DNA from 2 places in the Bacillus sp. V33-4 genome. Region 2 is predicted to be linked to the other one. Evidence: a T-box and tRNA genes for the amino acid it is inferred to sense, from the RefSeq annotation. Region 2 holds a T-box; the other holds one or more tRNA genes.
What was found. A T-box is a leader RNA that pairs with one kind of tRNA and senses whether it is charged. The one in region 2 lies ahead of tyrS (tyrosine--tRNA ligase), so its partner is inferred to be a tRNA-Tyr.

Region 1: it has a tRNA-Tyr gene. The T-box ahead of tyrS (tyrosine--tRNA ligase) is inferred to sense a tRNA for this amino acid. The anticodon was not compared.

Annotation. Positions count from the first base shown of each region.
Region 1 covers NZ_PGVC01000069.1:52-12,059, forward strand. The annotation lists rRNA gene rrf (5S ribosomal RNA) at 150-265, shown strand; tRNA gene CVD23_RS20285 (tRNA-Asn) at 427-501, shown strand; tRNA gene CVD23_RS20290 (tRNA-Thr) at 547-619, shown strand; tRNA gene CVD23_RS20295 (tRNA-Glu) at 657-731, shown strand; tRNA gene CVD23_RS20300 (tRNA-Val) at 744-819, shown strand; tRNA gene CVD23_RS20305 (tRNA-Thr) at 882-957, shown strand; tRNA gene CVD23_RS20310 (tRNA-Tyr) at 975-1,059, shown strand; tRNA gene CVD23_RS20315 (tRNA-Gln) at 1,154-1,228, shown strand; tRNA gene CVD23_RS20320 (tRNA-Lys) at 1,231-1,303, shown strand; gene CVD23_RS20325 (cupin domain-containing protein) at 1,375-1,566, opposite strand; gene CVD23_RS20330 (D-2-hydroxyacid dehydrogenase) at 1,589-2,551, opposite strand; gene rocF (arginase) at 2,750-3,646, shown strand; gene CVD23_RS20340 (aspartyl-phosphate phosphatase Spo0E family protein) at 3,682-3,840, opposite strand; gene sigW (RNA polymerase sigma factor SigW) at 4,022-4,585, shown strand; gene CVD23_RS20350 (anti-sigma factor family protein) at 4,603-5,250, shown strand; gene cdaA (diadenylate cyclase CdaA) at 5,459-6,283, shown strand; gene CVD23_RS20360 (CdaR family protein) at 6,280-7,560, shown strand; gene glmM (phosphoglucosamine mutase) at 7,597-8,949, shown strand; gene glmS (glutamine--fructose-6-phosphate transaminase (isomerizing)) at 9,428-11,230, shown strand.
Region 2 covers NZ_PGVC01000038.1:704-8,128, reverse strand. The annotation lists gene CVD23_RS21670 (hypothetical protein) at 1-2, shown strand, start outside; gene CVD23_RS14290 (winged helix-turn-helix domain-containing protein) at 60-842, shown strand; gene CVD23_RS14285 (MFS transporter) at 836-2,050, shown strand; gene CVD23_RS14280 (winged helix-turn-helix transcriptional regulator) at 2,154-2,522, shown strand; gene CVD23_RS14275 (carbon-nitrogen hydrolase family protein) at 2,657-3,526, shown strand; gene CVD23_RS14270 (GNAT family N-acetyltransferase) at 3,539-4,204, shown strand; gene CVD23_RS14265 (GNAT family acetyltransferase) at 4,226-4,897, shown strand; T-box leader at 4,976-5,188, shown strand; gene tyrS (tyrosine--tRNA ligase) at 5,232-6,494, shown strand; gene CVD23_RS22005 (hypothetical protein) at 6,516-6,653, opposite strand; gene CVD23_RS14255 (hypothetical protein) at 6,844-7,122, shown strand; gene CVD23_RS14250 (HAD family hydrolase) at 7,260-7,425, shown strand, end outside.

The DNA of each region.
Region 1 (12,008 bases), on a different contig from region 2:
AATCGATCGAGGACTTAACCACAATTTGAAATGGTGTTCTCGTGTTTACACTTACTTCTTCTGGATTATCTAGTTTTGAGAGAACGAAGTTTCAATTTTCTCTTGAAATAATCCAAAAAGACATTATAATAGGATATGTCTTGAACTTGTCTGGTGGCGATAGCGAGAAGGTCACACCCGTTCCCATCCCGAACACGGAAGTTAAGCTTCTCAGCGCCGATGGTAGTTGGGGGTCTCCCCCTGTGAGAGTAGGACGCCGCCGGGCGATTATTTTAATATTATTATTCCGCAGTAGCTCAGTGGTAGAGCAACGAGCAAAGCTGCTGGATTGGGCTCCGAGTTGTACCCATCGAGCTGCTACTTGCTTAAGCTTACTGAGATGGGGACATTCGAAACAAAACTATGTTTAGGGTTGTTTATTATTATTCCGCAGTAGCTCAGTGGTAGAGCATTCGGCTGTTAACCGAACGGTCGCAGGTTCGAATCCTGCCTGCGGAGCCATTTTCTTAATGACTAATGATCTCATGAGTGAGTTACAGGAAAAATGCTTCCATAGCTCAGCAGGTAGAGCACTTCCATGGTAAGGAAGAGGTCAGCGGTTCGAGCCCGCTTGGGAGCTCTCTAGTAAATTGATAGAATACATAGACATAAAAAAGGGCCCGTTGGTCAAGCGGTTAAGACACCGCCCTTTCACGGCGGTAACACGGGTTCGAATCCCGTACGGGTCACCATATTTTTATTGTGGAGGATTAGCTCAGCTGGGAGAGCATCTGCCTTACAAGCAGAGGGTCGGCGGTTCGAGCCCGTCATCCTCCACCATATTGTCTTCAGCTTATAGACAGCCTGTAATGATAACTTCTATTGGACAATTAAATAGATATGCCGGTGTAGCTCAATTGGTAGAGCAACTGACTTGTAATCAGTAGGTTGGGGGTTCAAGTCCTCTTGCCGGCACCATTTTTTTTAAAACTAGTGGAGGGGTAGCGAAGTGGCTAAACGCGGCGGACTGTAAATCCGCTCCCTCCGGGTTCGGCGGTTCGAATCCGTCCCCCTCCACCATTCCAACTTCAAGTATACAAAAAATGGACAATCCAAAACTGTCCTTTTTATTTTGCAGAATCTTTAGCGCGATACACTTAAGGTTATAAAATATTGGGCTATAGCCAAGCGGTAAGGCAACGGACTTTGACTCCGTCATGCGTTGGTTCGAATCCAGCTAGCCCAGCCAAAGAGCCATTAGCTCAGTCGGTAGAGCATCTGACTTTTAATCAGAGGGTCGAAGGTTCGAGTCCTTCATGGCTCATCAAATCAAAGTAAAGGGATCCTGTTAACATTACAGGATTCCTTTTTCTATTTTAATTGCATTGATTCGACTTACAGGTATGTAACCTGATGAGAATCGATCACAAAATAATAATGACATTCGTGATTGCTCAAATTGATAAAACAGTGTTCGGTATTTGCTTCAAACAATACTGAATCACCCTCTTTTAGAATATGGACTTCATTTATTAGTTTGACGTTGATTTTGCTGCAATGGTTGTAGAGAAATAGACATTTGATCAATGCCTATTTCTTAGTGATACAGTTAATATCCTTTTGTAAAATCAACTTTATTAATCGCCGGGTTTTCACCTTTTAGATAGTTTTGTAAATTTGGAATGAAAATATCTTCGATTACCCGCTTCGTATAGTGTTCAGTTGATCCGGAAGTGTGGGGGGTAATCATCACGTTTTCCATCTCCCATAGCGGACTGTCGCTATCGAGCGGTTCGGTCTCAAATACGTCCAGACCGGCACCGGCGATTTCTCCAGTTTGAAGTGCTTGAACGAGTGCTGGTTCATCAACAATTTCACCACGGCCAATATTAATAAAAAAGGCAGACGGCTTCATTTTTTGAAATTGTTCCGCTCCAAATAGATGATGCGTTTCGCTTGTCAGCGGCAATGTTACAACAACATAGTCACAGCTTGGAAGAACGGCGTTTAATGCCCGGGGAGTGTACATTTCATCGACATAATCTTCATCATTCCCTGAGTGGCGGACGCCGACTACCTTCATGCCGAATGCCTTGGCAATTTTGGCTGTTTCCTTGCCGATTGCGCCTACACCGATAATGCCGACAGTCTTCTCGTGCATTTCAAGGCTTAACCCGGAATGGTGCCATGTTTTTGAGAGTTGATTTCGGACATAAGTGTGAATCTTTCGTGTCAGTCCAAGCATTAATGCAAAAATGGTTTCTGAAATCGGAAAGGCGTGCACCCCGTTGGCGCTCGTTACGATCACTTTTTGGGACTCCAGTTCTTTTAACGGTAACGAATTTACGCCTGCACTCCATGTCTGCACCCAACGCAGCTTTGTATGTTCTTTTAGGCAATGCTCGGTTAATTCTTTTTTCCAGCCGACGATCACTTCAGCTTCATTTAAATGATCCTTCCAAACTGAAGAATCCTTTCCTATCAACACTTCCCACTCAGGAACCAGTTTCATGATTTTCTGGTGGTATCTGTTATCAATATCATGGACTATAATCAGTTTCCTTTTTTGCATGAACCCACCCCATTGCAACGTTTTTCTACTACCATTTTAACAGATTTTTCTTCCGGCAATCGCAGGAAAAGATTATGGCAATTCCGCAAGTTCGACATTAATCCACGAACGCATATATATACACAATCTTGTCGAGTTGAGTCATTTTTATGAAAGCGGTTAAAATATAGTAAAAACGGGGATGCAGGAGGGAACGGCATGAATAAAATTTCTATCATCGGTATGCCGATGGATTTAGGGCAAATGAGACGTGGTGTGGACATGGGTCCAAGTGCGATGAGGTATGCGGGGATCAATGAAAAACTGAAAAATTTAAATATTGAAGTGGATGATTTAGGTGATATTCCAGTCGGCAGGCCGGAAGTAGTGATCAGGCCGGATACGAATTTAAGAAATCTGGAATTAGTAGCTGAAAAAAACGAAAAGCTTGCTGCTGAGGTCGATAAAGTAATTGAAGCAGGATCCTTTCCACTTGTGCTTGGCGGAGATCATAGTATCACCATCGGTACGCTTGCCGGTGTTGCCAAACATTATGACAATCTCGGTGTGATTTGGTATGATGCCCATGGAGATTTAAATACCGGCGAAACTTCGCCATCCGGCAATATTCATGGCATGCCTCTCGCTGTCAGTCTCGGTATCGGGCATGAAATGTTGACTCAAATCGGCGGCTACAGTCCAAAAATCAAGGCGGAGAATATTGTTATCATTGGAGCCAGATCGCTTGATGAAGGAGAAAGAGCCCTTATTAAGGCAAATGGTATAAAAGTTTATACGATGCACGAAATTGACCGCCTCGGCATGACAAGGATCATGGAGGAAGCGATCGCCTATTTAAAAGACCGAACAGACGGTGTTCATCTCTCACTCGATTTAGATGGGCTTGACCCGGCGGATGCCCCAGGTGTCGGAACACCGGTTATTGGTGGAATTAGCTACCGGGAGAGCCATCTTGCCATGGAGATGCTTGAGGAAGCCAAACTCATCACCTCGGCTGAATTTGTAGAAGTAAATCCAATTCTTGATGATAAAAATAAAACCGCAACGGTCGCCGTTGCTTTAATGGGATCATTATTTGGTGAAAAATTGCTATAACAATAAAACAGCAGGCTGATTTAAGCCCTGCTGTTTTATTTTTTCGCTGTTAATATATAATAACGATTTAATAGACGATCCAATTTAGTGCTGACCTCCAGCACTTTTCGATTTGAAAGTGAAGAATGGGCAGCCAGCTCAACCATCTCTTTCCTGCAGAATTCAATATCTCTTAGAAGCGTATGGGGACACATGACTAAACCTCTCTTTTCAATAAATACTTGCTTCTGTTATACCCCAAATTAAAGTTTTTAAAACACCATGGTAAATTTTTGTTAGTATTAAGGAGTGAGAAATTCTTATGAAAAATGTGAAACCTTTTTCGCTATCGATTCGTAATATCGTATAGCCGCATTGGAGCGGAGGCAAACCATAATGGAGACAATTGTAAAAAACAGGATCAATCAGGTTTTAAGAGGGGATCAAAATGCCTTTGGGGAAATTGTTGAGCTATACAAGGACAAGGTATTCCAACTTTGTTTCCGCATGCTCGGGAACCGGCATGAAGCGGAAGACATTGCACAGGAAGCGTTTATAAGAGCATATGTTAATATTAATACGTTTAAAATAGATCGGAAATTTTCAACCTGGCTGTATCGCATTGCCACGAATTTGTGCATCGACCGGATTCGCAAGAAAAAGCCGGATTACTATTTGGATGCCGAAGTAGCGGGTACAAATGGATTAAATATGTATTCGCAAATTGCTGCCGATACAAGCCTGCCTGAAGATGACCTCGAAAGCATGGAGCTTCAGGAAATGATCCAGGGAGAGATTTCAAAACTGCCGGAAAAATACCGTTCTGTGATCGTTCTAAAATATATAGAAGAATTGTCGCTCAATGAAATCAGCGAAATTTTGGATATGCCGCTCGGAACGGTGAAAACAAGAATCCATAGAGGGCGCGAAGCGTTGCGAAAGCAATTGCGCCATGTTTAGTCGAAAGGGTGAGAACTTTGAAATGTCCTGAAGAAATAATTGAATACATGCACGAATATTTAGATGATGAGATCTCAGCCGAACATCAACAGGAATTGAGAAAGCATCTCCACGATTGCATCGATTGCCAGACGCACTTTCATGAACTTAAAAAAGCGATTGCCTTAGTGCAAAGCACTTCACATATTCAAGCGCCATTAAATTTTACTGCCGATGTGATGGGCAGACTTCCGAAAGAAAACCGAAAAGTAGGTATTCAGCGCTGGTTTCGCCACCATCCGCTCTTAACTGCTGCTTCGCTCTTTCTTGTCCTCATGATGGGTGGTGTCGTTTCTGCATGGAACGAGGAGGATCAGCAATTTTCTGTTTCGAAACAGCCGAACTTAATTGTCGAAAGTGATACAGTGATTGTCCCCAAGGGAGAAGTTGTTGAAGGCGATGTCACAGTCAAGAATGGCAACGTGAAAATCGAAGGTGAAGTGAAAGGCGATGTAACCGTGATTAATGGCGAAAATTATCTCGCATCTGCCGGGCATGTTTCGGGGGAAATAAAAGAAGTGAACGAAATGTTCGACTGGATTTGGTATCATATTAAAAAAACAGCAAAAGAAGCTGTCAATGTATTTGACGGAGAAGACAAGAAGCCGCTCGAGGAGAGCGGCTGATTTTATTTCTCGCCAGTATGTGTTTAGGGCAAAATAAGCCATATGCAGGTAGTTGGGCCAAAACAGCAATGTTCAGAGAGCGTAGTAAGTCTATTCAACGTGAATACCTGTTCACATTCAACCATATCAAAATTTGTGTTATAATATTAAAGTTACATATGAATATAAGCGGCTACCGCTTTTAGATTCTATAAATGGGGGAAATTACATGCCGTTTTATGATATACCGATATTAGAACTGCTTGCAAATACCCTGGACATTCTTCTTGTATGGTTTGTGATCTACAAGCTGATCAATGTCGTGAGGGGAACAAAAGCTGTCCAATTATTAAATGGAATTTTTGTTATTCTTCTTGGGAAGGTTATCAGCGATTTCTTGCATTTAAATACATTAAGCTGGTTGATGCAGCAGGTGATAGAATGGGGTTTTCTGGCGATTATTATCATCTTTCAGCCCGAGTTAAGAAGAGCCCTTGAGCAGCTTGGCCGAGGCAAGATTTTTGCGAAGAGCGGGATACCTGAAGAGGAAGAGCAGGAAAAAATGGTCGAGGCGATTATTCGAGCGACAGATTATATGGCAAAACGCCGCATCGGCGCTTTAATTTCCATTGAAAGAGAAACCGGCATGGGCGACTATATCGAAACAGGCATTCCGCTCCACGCAAAAGTTTCTTCGGAATTACTGATCAATATTTTTATCCCGAATACGCCGCTGCACGACGGAGCTGTGGTCATCCAGAGAAACAATGTCGCAGCAGCAGCCTGTTACTTGCCGTTATCGGAAAGCCCATTTATTTCAAAGGAACTGGGAACGCGGCACCGGGCCGCTCTAGGAATCAGTGAAGTCACCGACAGCATTACCGTCGTCGTTTCAGAGGAAACGGGAAATGTATCGTTAACGAAAAACGGCGATCTCCACCGTGATTTAACGAGCGATACATTCCGTGAACTGCTTGAAAATGGATTGCTATCCAATAATAAAACAAAACAAGCTTCTTCAGCGCGCTGGAACTGGAGGGGAAACAAAAAATGATTGATAAGTTGATGGAAAATCATTGGTTTATGAAAGTGGTGGCCCTCGTCCTTGCGGTTCTGCTATTTTCCTCTGTCCCAACTCCGGAAGATGAAGGCGGATCAGAGGTAAACGTTCCAGGAGAAAACAATACCGAAACGATTGAAGATATTCCCGTTAAAAGTTATTATGATACAGAAAATCTGGTGGTATCAGGTGTCCCTGAAACGGTAAATGTGACGATTGAAGGCCCAAAACAGCTCGTCCAGCAAACTCGCACACTGAAGAACTTTGAAGTGCTTGTCGATTTATCAGAGGCCGAAATCGGCACCCAGACTGTGGAGCTGCTCGTTCGTGATATTTCAGACAAGCTTCAGGTAACGATTGAACCTGCGTACGCAGAAGTATCTGTTCAAGAGCGGGTTACTAGAGAATTTCCAGTAGAGGCGGAATTCAATCAATCGCTTCTTGAGGAAGGTTACATCTCCGAACAGCCGACAGTCGAACCGGACCGAGTGAAAATTACCGGGGCCAAGGACGTGATTGATCGAATTAGCTTTGTCAAAGCAACGATTGATGCCAGGGGTCCAATCGATCAGACGATTACAGAGAAGGCCAGCATCCGGGCGCTCGACCGTGAACTAAATAAACTGGATGTCATCGTTGAACCGGAGGCTGTTGAAGTCACGGTACCTGTCCGCAGCACAAGCAAAACAGTTCCTATTAATATTGTGCAAACGGGAACGCCCCCTGAAGGGATCACGATACAATCAATTACCCTTGACACAGATGAAGCCCGAATCTTTGCGAGCCCAAATATTCTCGATCATACTGAAAACGTCAGGGTTGAAGTTGATGTTAGTGGAATCCGCAGCAATTCAACGATGACTTTGCCCGTAATTATTTCAGAAGGGGTCACGAGTGTGAAACCGGCAACGGTAGAAGCTGCGATCCGGGTGACTGTTGCTAAACAAGAGGCAAGCGCCCCGGCAGATCCGCAGGCAAACAATGAAGAAAGACGGACCCTTCCGGATATTCCGATTAGGACACAGGGTCTGAATGAAAAATACAATATGGCCTTTTCAGATCCGGCATCGGCGGCAGTAAACTTGACAGTTATCGGCCCGAGAGACGCAGTTACACGCTTAACAGCCGGAGATTTTAATTTATTTATAGATGCATCAAACCTCGGTGAAGGAGAGCATCAACTGAACATCCAGATCAATGGGCCAAACAATGTGAAATGGGAACTGAGTAAAGCTGTAGCAACCGTTTCAATTTCTCAAAAGGAAGCTTAAAGAACAGTAATTATTCAATGAAGGAGAGATTTTTGAATGGGTAAATATTTCGGTACGGATGGAGTACGCGGAGTTGCAAATAGTGAATTGACACCGGAGCTTGCTTTTAAATTGGGACGTTTCGGCGGATATGTTCTAACAAAAGACAAGAACCGCCCGAAGGTCTTGATTGGACGCGATACTCGCATTTCCGGCCATATGCTCGAAGGCGCACTCGTAGCAGGTCTTTTATCGATCGGGGCAGAAGTCATGCGTTTAGGCGTGATTTCAACTCCTGGAGTGGCATATTTAACGAAAGCCCAGGGAGCCCAGGCGGGAGTGATGATCTCTGCCTCTCATAACCCGGTAGCTGACAATGGCATTAAGTTTTTTGGCCCGGATGGATTTAAGCTTTCCGATGAACAGGAGAACGAAATTGAGCAGTTGATGGACTTATCTGAAGATGAGCTTCCTCGTCCAATCGGTGCGGACCTTGGCCAAGTGAATGACTATTTTGAAGGAGGGCAAAAATACCTCCAATATTTAAAGCAATCGGTTGACGAGGATTTCTCCGGCATTCATATTGCGCTTGACTGTGCGCACGGAGCGACATCGTCTCTAGCCACCCATTTATTTGCCGATCTTGATGCGGACTTGTCCACAATGGGCGCATCTCCGAACGGCCTTAATATTAATGAAGGGGTCGGCTCAACCCATCCGGAAGCATTAGCCACTTTTTTGAAGGAAAAGGGAGCGGATATTGGCCTTTCATTTGATGGAGACGGTGATCGGCTCATCGCGATTGATGAAAACGGAAATATCGTTGACGGTGATCAGATCATGTACATATGCGCAAAGTACATGAAAGAAGAAGGACGATTGAAGCATGGAACGGTTGTCTCGACCGTCATGAGTAATCTTGGGTTTTACAAAGGGCTTGAGGCGCTTGGAATCAAGAGTGTACCAACCGCAGTCGGTGACCGTTATGTGGTCGAGGAAATGAAAAAGAACGGCTTTAATCTTGGCGGTGAACAATCAGGCCATATTATTTTCCTTGATTACAACACGACTGGTGACGGACTTTTAACAGGACTCCAGCTTGTGAACATTATGAAGGTAACGCAAAAGCCACTTTCCGAGCTTGCGGCTGGAATGAAAAAATTCCCGCAGGTGCTCGTCAATATCCGCGTAACGGACAAGCACCATGTAACTGAAAATGTGAAGGTGAAGGAAGTCATTGACCAGGTTGAAGCGGAAATGAATGGTGATGGCCGCATCCTCGTTCGCCCATCTGGAACAGAGCCGCTCGTACGGGTCATGGCAGAAGCGCCAACAGAGGAGCTTTGCCAGGCGTATGTTGATCGGATTGCAGAAGTGGTCAGAGCGGAAATGGGTTTAAAAGAAGAATAAGACAAAGGATATGCATAGGGGAACGAAAGAGCTCCCTTATGCATATTTTTTTATAAGGAATATGAAGCGATTTGATCCGTGCCGCTAATTTCCTTTCGTTTTCGGTTGACGGATATCCCGCCATGCGGTATGATAATCCTGTTTTTGTGAAAACAAAAATTATTTTTTAAGAAAGGTGGGCAGTCAGGGGAAAACGGATTTCTAAAAGCGCCTGGACTAATCCGAACGGAAATGGATTAGTTGACGAGGAGGAGGTTTATCGAAGTTTCGGCGGATACCTCCCGGTTGATAGCACAACCGAAAATCCCTTCTTTAAATCATTAAGGCAACTTAATGGACAAAGGGAAGGGAATGCAAATAGACGCAAGGTCAGGGGAAAGGTTGTCTGACCTCATACTTCAATAAAAAAACAGAGATAAGGGGGCAAGTATGCTCCCAGCCTTCTTGCCCCCTTGTAATCAGGGAGGAACAGAAGTAAATGTGTGGAATTGTAGGTTATATCGGAAATAATGATTCAAAAGAGATTTTATTACGAGGTTTAGAAAAGCTTGAGTATAGAGGCTATGATTCAGCCGGAATCGCGATCATGAATGATAACGGCGTCCATGTTTTTAAAGAAAAAGGCCGGGTTGCCGACTTGCGCAGCATTGTTGATCAAAGTGTCCAAGCTCATACAGGAATTGGACATACCCGCTGGGCAACCCATGGTGTTCCAAGCCAGCTGAATGCTCACCCACACCAAAGCGCGTCAAGCCGTTTCACGCTTGTGCACAATGGCGTGATCGAAAACTATGACCTCTTAAAGCGCGAATATTTGCAAGGAGTTACTTTGAAAAGTGATACTGATACAGAAGTGATTGTCCAGATCATTGAACTGTTCATAAATGATGGACTAACTGTAAAAGAAGCGTTCCGCAAAACGCTTTCGCTTTTAAAAGGATCTTACGCATTAGCCCTTTTAGATGAAGAGGACAACGAAACGATCTATGTTGCGAAAAATAAGAGCCCGCTTTTAGTAGGATTGGGTGATGACTTCAACGTTGTAGCCAGCGATGCGATGGCGATGCTTCAAGTAACCAATCAATTTGTCGAATTGATGGATAAAGAAATCGTGATTGTCACAAAGGACGAAGTAATGATTGAGACACTAAGCGGTGATGTAATGACGCGTGCGCCTTTCACAGCTGAGCTTGATGCCAGTGATATTGAAAAAGGCACCTATCCGCACTACATGCTCAAAGAAATTGATGAGCAGCCGCTTGTGATCCGCAGGATTGTGCAAAAGTACCAGAACGAACAAGGTGCATTAACAATTGATCCAGAGATCATCAATGCAATGAATGAAACGGACCGCATCTATATTATCGCTGCCGGAACGTCTTACCATGCCGGTCTTGTTGGCAAGCAGTTCATTGAAAAAATTGCCAACGTGCCAGTTGAAGTTCATATTTCCAGCGAGTTCGGGTACAATATCCCGCTTCTATCTGCAAATCCTTTGTTCATTTTCATCTCACAGAGCGGTGAAACAGCGGACAGCCGTGCCGTCCTTGTCGAGATCAAAGAGATGGGCTACAAAGCTCTAACGATCACAAACGTTCCAGGCTCAACGCTTTCCCGTGAAGCGGATTACACATTGCTGCTCCATGCCGGACCGGAAATCGCGGTCGCTTCTACAAAAGCATACACTGCCCAGTTAGCTGTATTGGCTATCCTTGCTGAGGTAACTGGCAAGAGCCGCGGTATTGATCTTGATTTCGACCTTGTTCATGAACTCGGCATTGCGGCAAATGCAATCGAAGTCCTTTGTGATTCAAAAGAAGAAATTGAAGCAATCGCCCGTGAGTATTTAGCAACAACTCGCAACGCCTTCTTTATCGGCCGCGGTATCGATTTTTACGTAGGCCTTGAAGGGGCACTAAAGCTAAAAGAAATCTCTTATATTCAAGCTGAAGGCTTTGCAGGCGGTGAACTGAAGCACGGAACGATCGCCCTGATCGAAAACGGCACACCAGTCATTGCCCTTGCAACCCAGGAAATCGTCAACCTAAGCATCCGTGGCAACGTCAAAGAGGTCGTCGCCCGCGGCGCCAACCCGTGCATCATCTCCATGAAGGGACTCGAAATGGACGAAGACCGCTTCGTCATCCCGGAAGTGCACAGCCTGTTAACACCTCTTATCTCTGTAATACCACTGCAGCTGATTGCTTACTATGCTGCCCTGCACCGTGAATGCGACGTTGACAAGCCACGTAACTTGGCTAAGAGTGTTACGGTGGAGTAAGACAACAGGTAGATACTTTATTATGTGTTAATCAACAATAAAGTCGTATCCTATACAATAAAGTTGTACCTTAAACATAAAAATTGTACCCTGCGCAATAAAGTTGTACCTATCAACAACTAAATACTTTGTTCTTAGACAACTCAGGCGTGACATAATGCCTGGCTAATTATTAGCGCGAAAATTATCTTCAAGCCTAACATGAATTATTTTAAACAAAAGCCTGAATCTAATAAACTAGTGAAAAAGGCAGCTAATCAGCTGCCTTTTTTGTCTTTAAACACCAAAGGGCACTACAGACCTTTTGTAAATGATGATTGGCTATATTAATGTTATTATGTCACTGTTACTTTCCACTTCCCCACGCTAAAAAGTCGGTACCTACTGTTAAATAGTTGGTAGTCCAAACGGCAAAGGAAGCGGAAAGAGCAGCGGGCAGTCTAATATGTATTCAATCGTTATTCAACCGGTTTTTTCAATGAAAAATCAATACAAACTCGGGGCAGATCCAGTAGGGTTTTGCTCCTTTTTCTTTTGCTCAACACCCCTCCAATCCTTTGTCCAATAAGGGTTCCAGTCATCCTCTCTCAATTTCCCTTGTGTCTATTCTGTTGTTTTCCTCACTGTATAAACCCGTAGGGTTTCAGTTCTTTTTCAATACTTTTTCAGTAGTATTTTTTCACTTTTTCCATTTCTTTTTGTTAATTCTTCTCTCCATTATGGAAGAACTTTTTAACGTTGTCTGAATATTCGATACAACCCGAAACGGAAAAAAGAG
Region 2 (7,425 bases):
AAAAAAATAATACGTGGAAAATCCTGCTTCAATTGCTCCATGAAAGAGATTTTCAATCATTGAAAGAATTTCTTCAATATATCAAAGAACTACCGGATGAGCAGTTAAGATACATCGCTTTTCCATATTTGGACTTATCACAACAACAAAACCGCGAGCTCGCCGCAAAAGGGGATGAAAGGGCAGTCAGGGAAATGATAGCTGCCTGCCAGGGCCATGCATTTTTCCCGGGTTTAATAGAGTTTGTGTTTAAGGAGAATCCCGCTGCATTAACGGAACATCTGATCACCATCATGGAAAAATGGCATACTGAAGTTGCCGTCAAGGATGAGGATAATATTAAAATATTAAAAAGGGATGCAGAAGCCAAGTTGCGCATGGTGGGAAAACTATCAAGCTCCCAGCTGGTACAACGGGCGACAGGGGTGGACTATGAGGCGGAACCAAATATAGCGAAGGTATTACTGATCCCACATTATATTTATCGTCCATGGACAATTGAAGCGAACCTAGTAGATACAAAAGTATTCTATTATCCTGTCAGCGACGAGAGTTTGTCGGACGGCACCCACAAAAATATACCTCCAGCAGCGTTAGTAAACTTTTATAAGGCGCTTGGAGATGAGAAGCGAATGCGAATCTTAAAACTTTTATACGAAAAAGAACGGACATTAAAAGAGTTAACCGAATTGCTGGAGCTTGGAAAGACGACAATACACCATCATTTGGTTCTGCTGCGTTCTGAGCATATTGTAAAAGTGAACAATAATGGGACCTACGCTTTGAGCCAGTTTCCGCTGAATATGAAAGAAGAGCTTCTGAAAGAATATTTGCAATGGTAGGCAGTCAATCAGTATTTCGTGCGTACTTGGTTGGAAGAGCGTCCTCCACTTTTGCAAGTACTTTTGGGACGTTTCTTATCTCGTGGATTTTATATGATTTAACAGGATCAAAGACTGCAATGGGGAGCTTGTTTTTACTCAGTGTATTGGCACAAATAGCAGTCCAATTTATCGTTGGTCCGTACATTGACCGCTGGTCGCGCACGTTGGTAATGAAGCTGTCAGAAATCATCCGAATCGTTACATTTATAATGTTATTGATCTGTTTGTTGCTCGCATCGATGGACCCGATCATTTTGTATATCGCGGCTTTTTTAACTTCAATTGTGATATACGATGCAGCAGCAGACGCTATTATTCCAAAACTGGTACATCAAAACGAGCTGGTAAAAGCGAATGCGAAAATTTCCGGGCTTACCCAGTTGATTAGACTAATTGCTTTACCTGTCGGCGGATTTTTGGTCGCCAATTTCGGACAAATAATCGCTGTCGCGATCGTGCTGTCGTTTTATCTTTTTTCGATCATGCTTCTTCCTTTGTTAAAAGAGAAGAACAAAAGCCCGCTAAGTAAAGCATCATGGATGGGACAATTCAAGGCAGGACTGGATATATATACACAACATAAAATCCTGCTTATTCTCGGAATGTTCATTGCCACAACAAGCTTTGGTGTCTTTGCGACGCAAGCGATGTATATTCCATATGTTACGGACATATTGGGAGGAACATCTTTTGAATATGGTTTTTTTGCCGCGTCTTTTCCACTCGGTTATATACTCGGTTCATACCTGGTAGGAAAGCTAAAGGCGCCCGGAAAGTATTTGTATCTTGTTATGATAAGTGCACTGTTTGTCGGCGGGAGCACGCACATATTTCTAGGATTAACCGAATCTTTTTGGCTGGCGCTCTTGTTCGAGATGGTGGCCGGAATCGTAATGCCATTCTGGAATGTTTATAGCACGACAATCTATCAGCGCCTCGTACCTGATGAGATATTGGGTCAAGTATTTTCTGTCCGTTTTTTGCTGTCGAAAGCGGCAACGCCAATTGGAATACTGTACGGAACCTTTTGTGCAACCGTGTTCAGCTTGCCATTTTTATTTCTGTCTGTCGGGATCATCCTCTGCGCGGTCACAGGTATGGGATTCTTTCTGATCTACCGTGCTTCGAAAGCGAACTATAAAACAGTCCTTAGTGTTAAACAATAAAATTATAAATAAATTGCCAGAGTCATATCTCGAAAGTTATCAATTAAACGTCTCTATCAGATCGGGTATAATGAAAATACCAATACAAAGAAGAGGTACGCGAATGGCGGATACGTTGCGAAAAGAAATTAAAGAGAAAATTGAAAACGGACAGTTTAATTGTGAGAAGGAATTAACGCTGTCTGTAATCAGCGGGAAATGGAAGATTGTGATTCTCTGGTACTTAGGGAAGGCAGGTCCACACCGTTTTAGTGAACTGCAAAAGCTTTTCCCAAAAATTACGCAAAAAATGCTGTCAAGCCAGCTGAAGGAATTGATTGAGGATGGTGTCGTACTGAGAACAGCCTACCCGGAGGTTCCTCCTCGAGTTGAGTATTCGTTAACGGAACTCGGTCAAACGCTGATGCCAATTATTGAAATGATGTATGAATGGGGAAAAAAGCGGATAGAAGATATTCAACAAAGTCTTTGAAACTAGCAGCGATCCAATAGTACCCCAATAGTACCCCAAAAGTAACCTACTTACAAAAAAGTACGTTCTTGTCATGTTCATGATTATCAATGATAATCAAACAAGAAAGATAACGTTTTGTAAGGAGTGGTTTGATGAAAATTCGTGTTTCTGCAGTGCAGTACCATTTGCACACGATCCAATCATTTGAACAATTCACGAAGCAATGTGAGCATTATATAAAAACAGCCCAGGAGTACGGTTCCGAATTTGTGCTGTTTCCAGAATTTTTTACGACCCAGCTGCTGTCAATCGGCAGTGATCATGGAGCGAATCTGACAATCAATGAACTGCCCGGATTTACGGAGCAATACCGTGAGCTTTTTACAGGTTTTGCAAAAGACACCGGTATGCATATTATCGGGGGAACCCATGTCATAAACAGGGATGGCAAATTGTACAATGTCGCACATCTTTTTTATCCGGATGGAAGAATTGAAGAGCAGGCAAAGCTCCACATTACGCCAACCGAGGTACATGAATGGAACATGACTGCTGGCGATGGACTGGCTGTGTTCGATACCGAAAAAGGGAAAATTGCGATTCTGACATGTTATGACATTGAGTTTCCGGAGATCGTCAGAATGGCGAAGGCAAAAGGAGCCGATGTGATTTTCTGTCCGTCATGCACTGATGACCGCCATGGCTTTCACCGCGTCCGCTATACAAGCCATGCTAGAGCGATCGAAAACCAGGTCTATGTCGTTTTGACCGGCACAGTCGGAGCTTTACCGACTGTTGACTTTATGCGCGCAAACTTCGGCCAGGCAGCAGTGATTACGCCCAATGACATTCCATTTCCTCCGCAAGGCCTTCTCTCCGAAGGTGAATTGAATAACGATATGATCGTGACTGCTGACCTTGATTTAAGCCTTCTTTATGAGGTTCGCGAAAAAGGTTCCGTGACGACATGGCGGGACCGCCGTGTTGATTTATATCCGGATTGGGAAAAATCAAATATTTGAAGGGTGACTGAATTGCGATACCGAAGCGAGTTTTATGTGTATGATCAGGAGAAGCCTGTTCCAGTCGTAATTCGCAACTATAACAAAAACGATTTTGATGAGCTTATCCAAATCCAATCCGAATGTTTTCCGCCGCCGTTTCCAGCTGAGCTGTGGTGGAATAAAGATCAGCTCAATAACCATATTACACTGTTTCCCGAGGGGGCGCTTTGTGTAGAAGTAAATGGTGAATTGGCCGGCTCTCTGACGGGCTTATGTGTTGATTTTGACCCGGATCATCCTGTTCATACATGGGAAGAGGTAACGGATAATGGCTATATCCGCAGCCATAACCCGCAGGGCAGCACTCTTTATATTGTCGATATAAGCGTACGCCCTAAATATCGCAAGCTTGGCCTTGGCAAGCTGATGATGCAGGCAATGTACCATGTTGTCATCGAACTTGGCCTGGAACGTCTGCTCGGCGGCGGCAGGATGCCGGGCTTTAAGCAAAAATCAGCTGAAATGAGCGCTGAGCAATATATCGAGGCTGTTACTGCGGGTGACATAAAGGATCCGGTCATTTCATTCCTGCTCAGGTGCGGCAGGGTGCCAGTTGCCGTTGTTGAACAATATTTGGATGACGAGGAATCGTGCAATTACGGGACGTTAATGGAATGGAAAAATCCGTTTAAATAATCTGAAGGAGCGCTTACGTAGATGAAGTACTTGAGAATTACCAGCATTGAAGACCCGTTATTTCGGAAAATGCACAACTTAATGCAGGAAGTTTTTCCGCCTGAAGAAGTGCTTGAATATGAACTATGGAAGGAACCGCTTGAAGATCCAGGTATTCGTGTATTTGTCGCGGTTCATGGCGATGATGTCGCAGGTGCGACCGAATATCGTTACTATCCCGACTGGAATATCGCGATGACCGATTTTACGATCATTGGCCGGCCCGGCTTAAGCCTTGGCCGTTTTCTGGCGCAAAATCGCCAGAATGACTTGAACGAACTGGCTAAAAGCAATGGGAAAAAACTGTTTGGAATGTTTGCGGAAATTTACGACCCATACAAGGCGGGAGATCACGAGTTTGGCGGAGTAAAAGCAATGAATCCGTTCGTACGGCGTGAAGTTCTGTCCCATTTAGGCTATAAGCGTCTCGATTTCACGTATGTGCATCCTTCATGGAAAAACGACGGCGAGGCAGTTACCGGCCTTGACTTATGCTTTATGCCTGGCGATGAAAATGTTAATGAGATTCCCGCACAACTCGTTGTCGATTTCCTGAAAAATTACTATACCGTTTTGCCAAACAAGCCATCCGAATGGTTGAACATGGTGGAGCAGCTTGAAAGACAGGAATCTGTACCACTTCTGCCGTTGTAAGTAGTAACGCTCTTAGTAGGGTGGTTGTTCTTGCCATCAACTATCAATTCAGTTAAAATATTGCTAACTTTACAATATGCCTAAGTGATGACAGGAACGAGTAGCATTTATCTCCATGGAGCAGAGAGCCGATGGCTGGTGAAAATCGGAGCATAGATAAAGGTGAATTACCTCCTCGAACTTTCTTTGTGAAAACGAGTAACAAAGGACGGACGAACCGTTATTCGATTGAGTGGAAGAATTTTTTCTTCAACAAGGGTGGTACCGCGTGCAATAAACCACGTCCCTTTTATAGGGACGTGTTTTTTTATGCTAAAAAAGGAGGAAAATCGAGATGGATAACTTCGCAGAGAAATTATCTAAACAGCAAGTAGTGGAACTGGAAAGGCAGTTTTCGTTATATGCAACTGGGGTTCAGGAGATTATTCCTGAACAAGAGCTAAAAAACAAGCTGTCGAAATCCTTGCTGACAAATAAGCCATTAAGAGTCAAGCTTGGCCTGGATCCCTCTGCACCAGATGTGCATTTAGGCCATACTGTCGTCTTGAACAAGCTTAAGCAGTTTCAAGAAAACGGCCATACGATCCAGTTGATCATTGGTGATTTCACCGGGAAAATCGGTGATCCGACCGGGAAATCAACGAGCAGAAAACAGCTTTCTGTTGAAGAAGTAAAACATAATGCAAAAACTTACTTTGAGCAGTTTGGAAAAATACTCGATATGGAAAAAGTTGAATTGCATTATAATTCAAAGTGGCTGTCGAAGCTCGATCTTGAAGCAGTTATCAACCTTGCTGGGAGTATTACTGTTGCAAGACTGCTAGAGAGAAACGATTTTTCCATACGGCTTGCGGCGGGAAAACCGATTTCGCTTCATGAATTTTTTTATCCGCTGATGCAAGGCTACGATTCAGTGATGCTTGAAAGCGATATCGAGCTTGGCGGCAATGATCAGCATTTTAATGTATTGATGGGCAGGCATTTGCAGGAATACTACAATAAAGAGAAGCAGGTCGTCATGCTGCTGCCACTCCTGGAAGGACTTGATGGTGTTGAAAAGATGTCAAAGTCGAAAGGCAATTACATCGGCATAGACGAAAATCCTCAGGATATGTACGGAAAAACGATGTCGATTCCCGATGAGCTTATGGTAAAATACTTTAATCTTGCTAGCAATCTGCCTATAGACGACAAATTAAAAATCGTTGCAGATCTCGAAAATAGACGCGTTCATCCCCGAGATGCGAAAATGCTGCTCGCAAGAACAATTGTTTCAATGTTTCATGGAACAGAGGCAGCGAATCAAACAGAGCAGAACTTTAAAGAAGTATTTCAAAAAGGGCTTATTCCAGATGATATTCCAATGATCGTCTGGGATACTGCTGAGCCTGTGTCAGTCATTGATGCCATTGTAAAACTGAAATTGCTTCCTTCAAAGGGAGAAGCGCGCAAAATGATTCAAAACGGTGGAATTAGAGTGAATGGCGAAAAAATTATCGATAATAATTTCCTGGTAGTGGTTCAAGATGAAACAATCATCCAGGTTGGCAAACGAAAATTTATAAAGTTGCTTAGGAGCAATCCGGCGGTTAATTGATTCACTTTTTAAAGGATTAATTTAAACACATCCACCCACAAAAGGTTGCTCCGGCTGGGAGCAACCTTTTCGGATTGCCGATCCAGTATCGATGGCTACTGACGCGCCGACAATCGCTGCATACATGGCAGCCTGTTGAGCCTGGATCAGTGCTTCCATTGTTGTATAGTCCCCGATTTTCAGCTGTTATCGTAATGATTCTGACAACATGCGACATCATTTCTATAAGGGACAGGAGGTTGTAAAGTTTCAATTATTTGTAAAATTTTCGTATTAAAAAAAGATTTTAATTTACAGCAATATTTTTGGACAAGATTCATATATTTTGAGAAGGAGGATGATCGCTCTCATGCTAATGGTTCAGGCCGGTTTATCAATTCTGCTTTTATTCGCGGCGTTTCGTTTTTTATCCGCTCAGTCCCGCCAGCGAAAGCCATATGGTAAAGCCATCTTCAACTTGCTGTTTCTATTAAGCTCGATTCCGTTAATGTATCTTGTGTATGGGGACTACATCGGAGGTAATTTGGATGCCGGAATGGGAGTTAGGACTGGCTTTCTTTTAACATGGTTGGTAACTGGTTTCGTGTTTATTATTGGAGCGATAAAATATTTTAGGAACAGATTATGATAAATTTTTTTCACTATACATCACTGGTTAACGGTGATGTTTTTTTAATTAGGTATGATAACCAAAAATTTGGAATGTGGTAAAATAAAGGAGTCTGAAAGCGTTTTAAACACAAAATATAAAGAAGGGAGCAGCTGATGAAAGCTGTATTATTTGATTTGGATGGTACATTGCTTGATCGCGATCAATCTGTACATAGGTTCATAGTTTCCCAATATGATCGCTTTTCCAATTACCTCGACCATATTCCTGTAGATACTTACTTAACCCGTTTTGTCGAACTTGATTGTCGTGGTTATACAG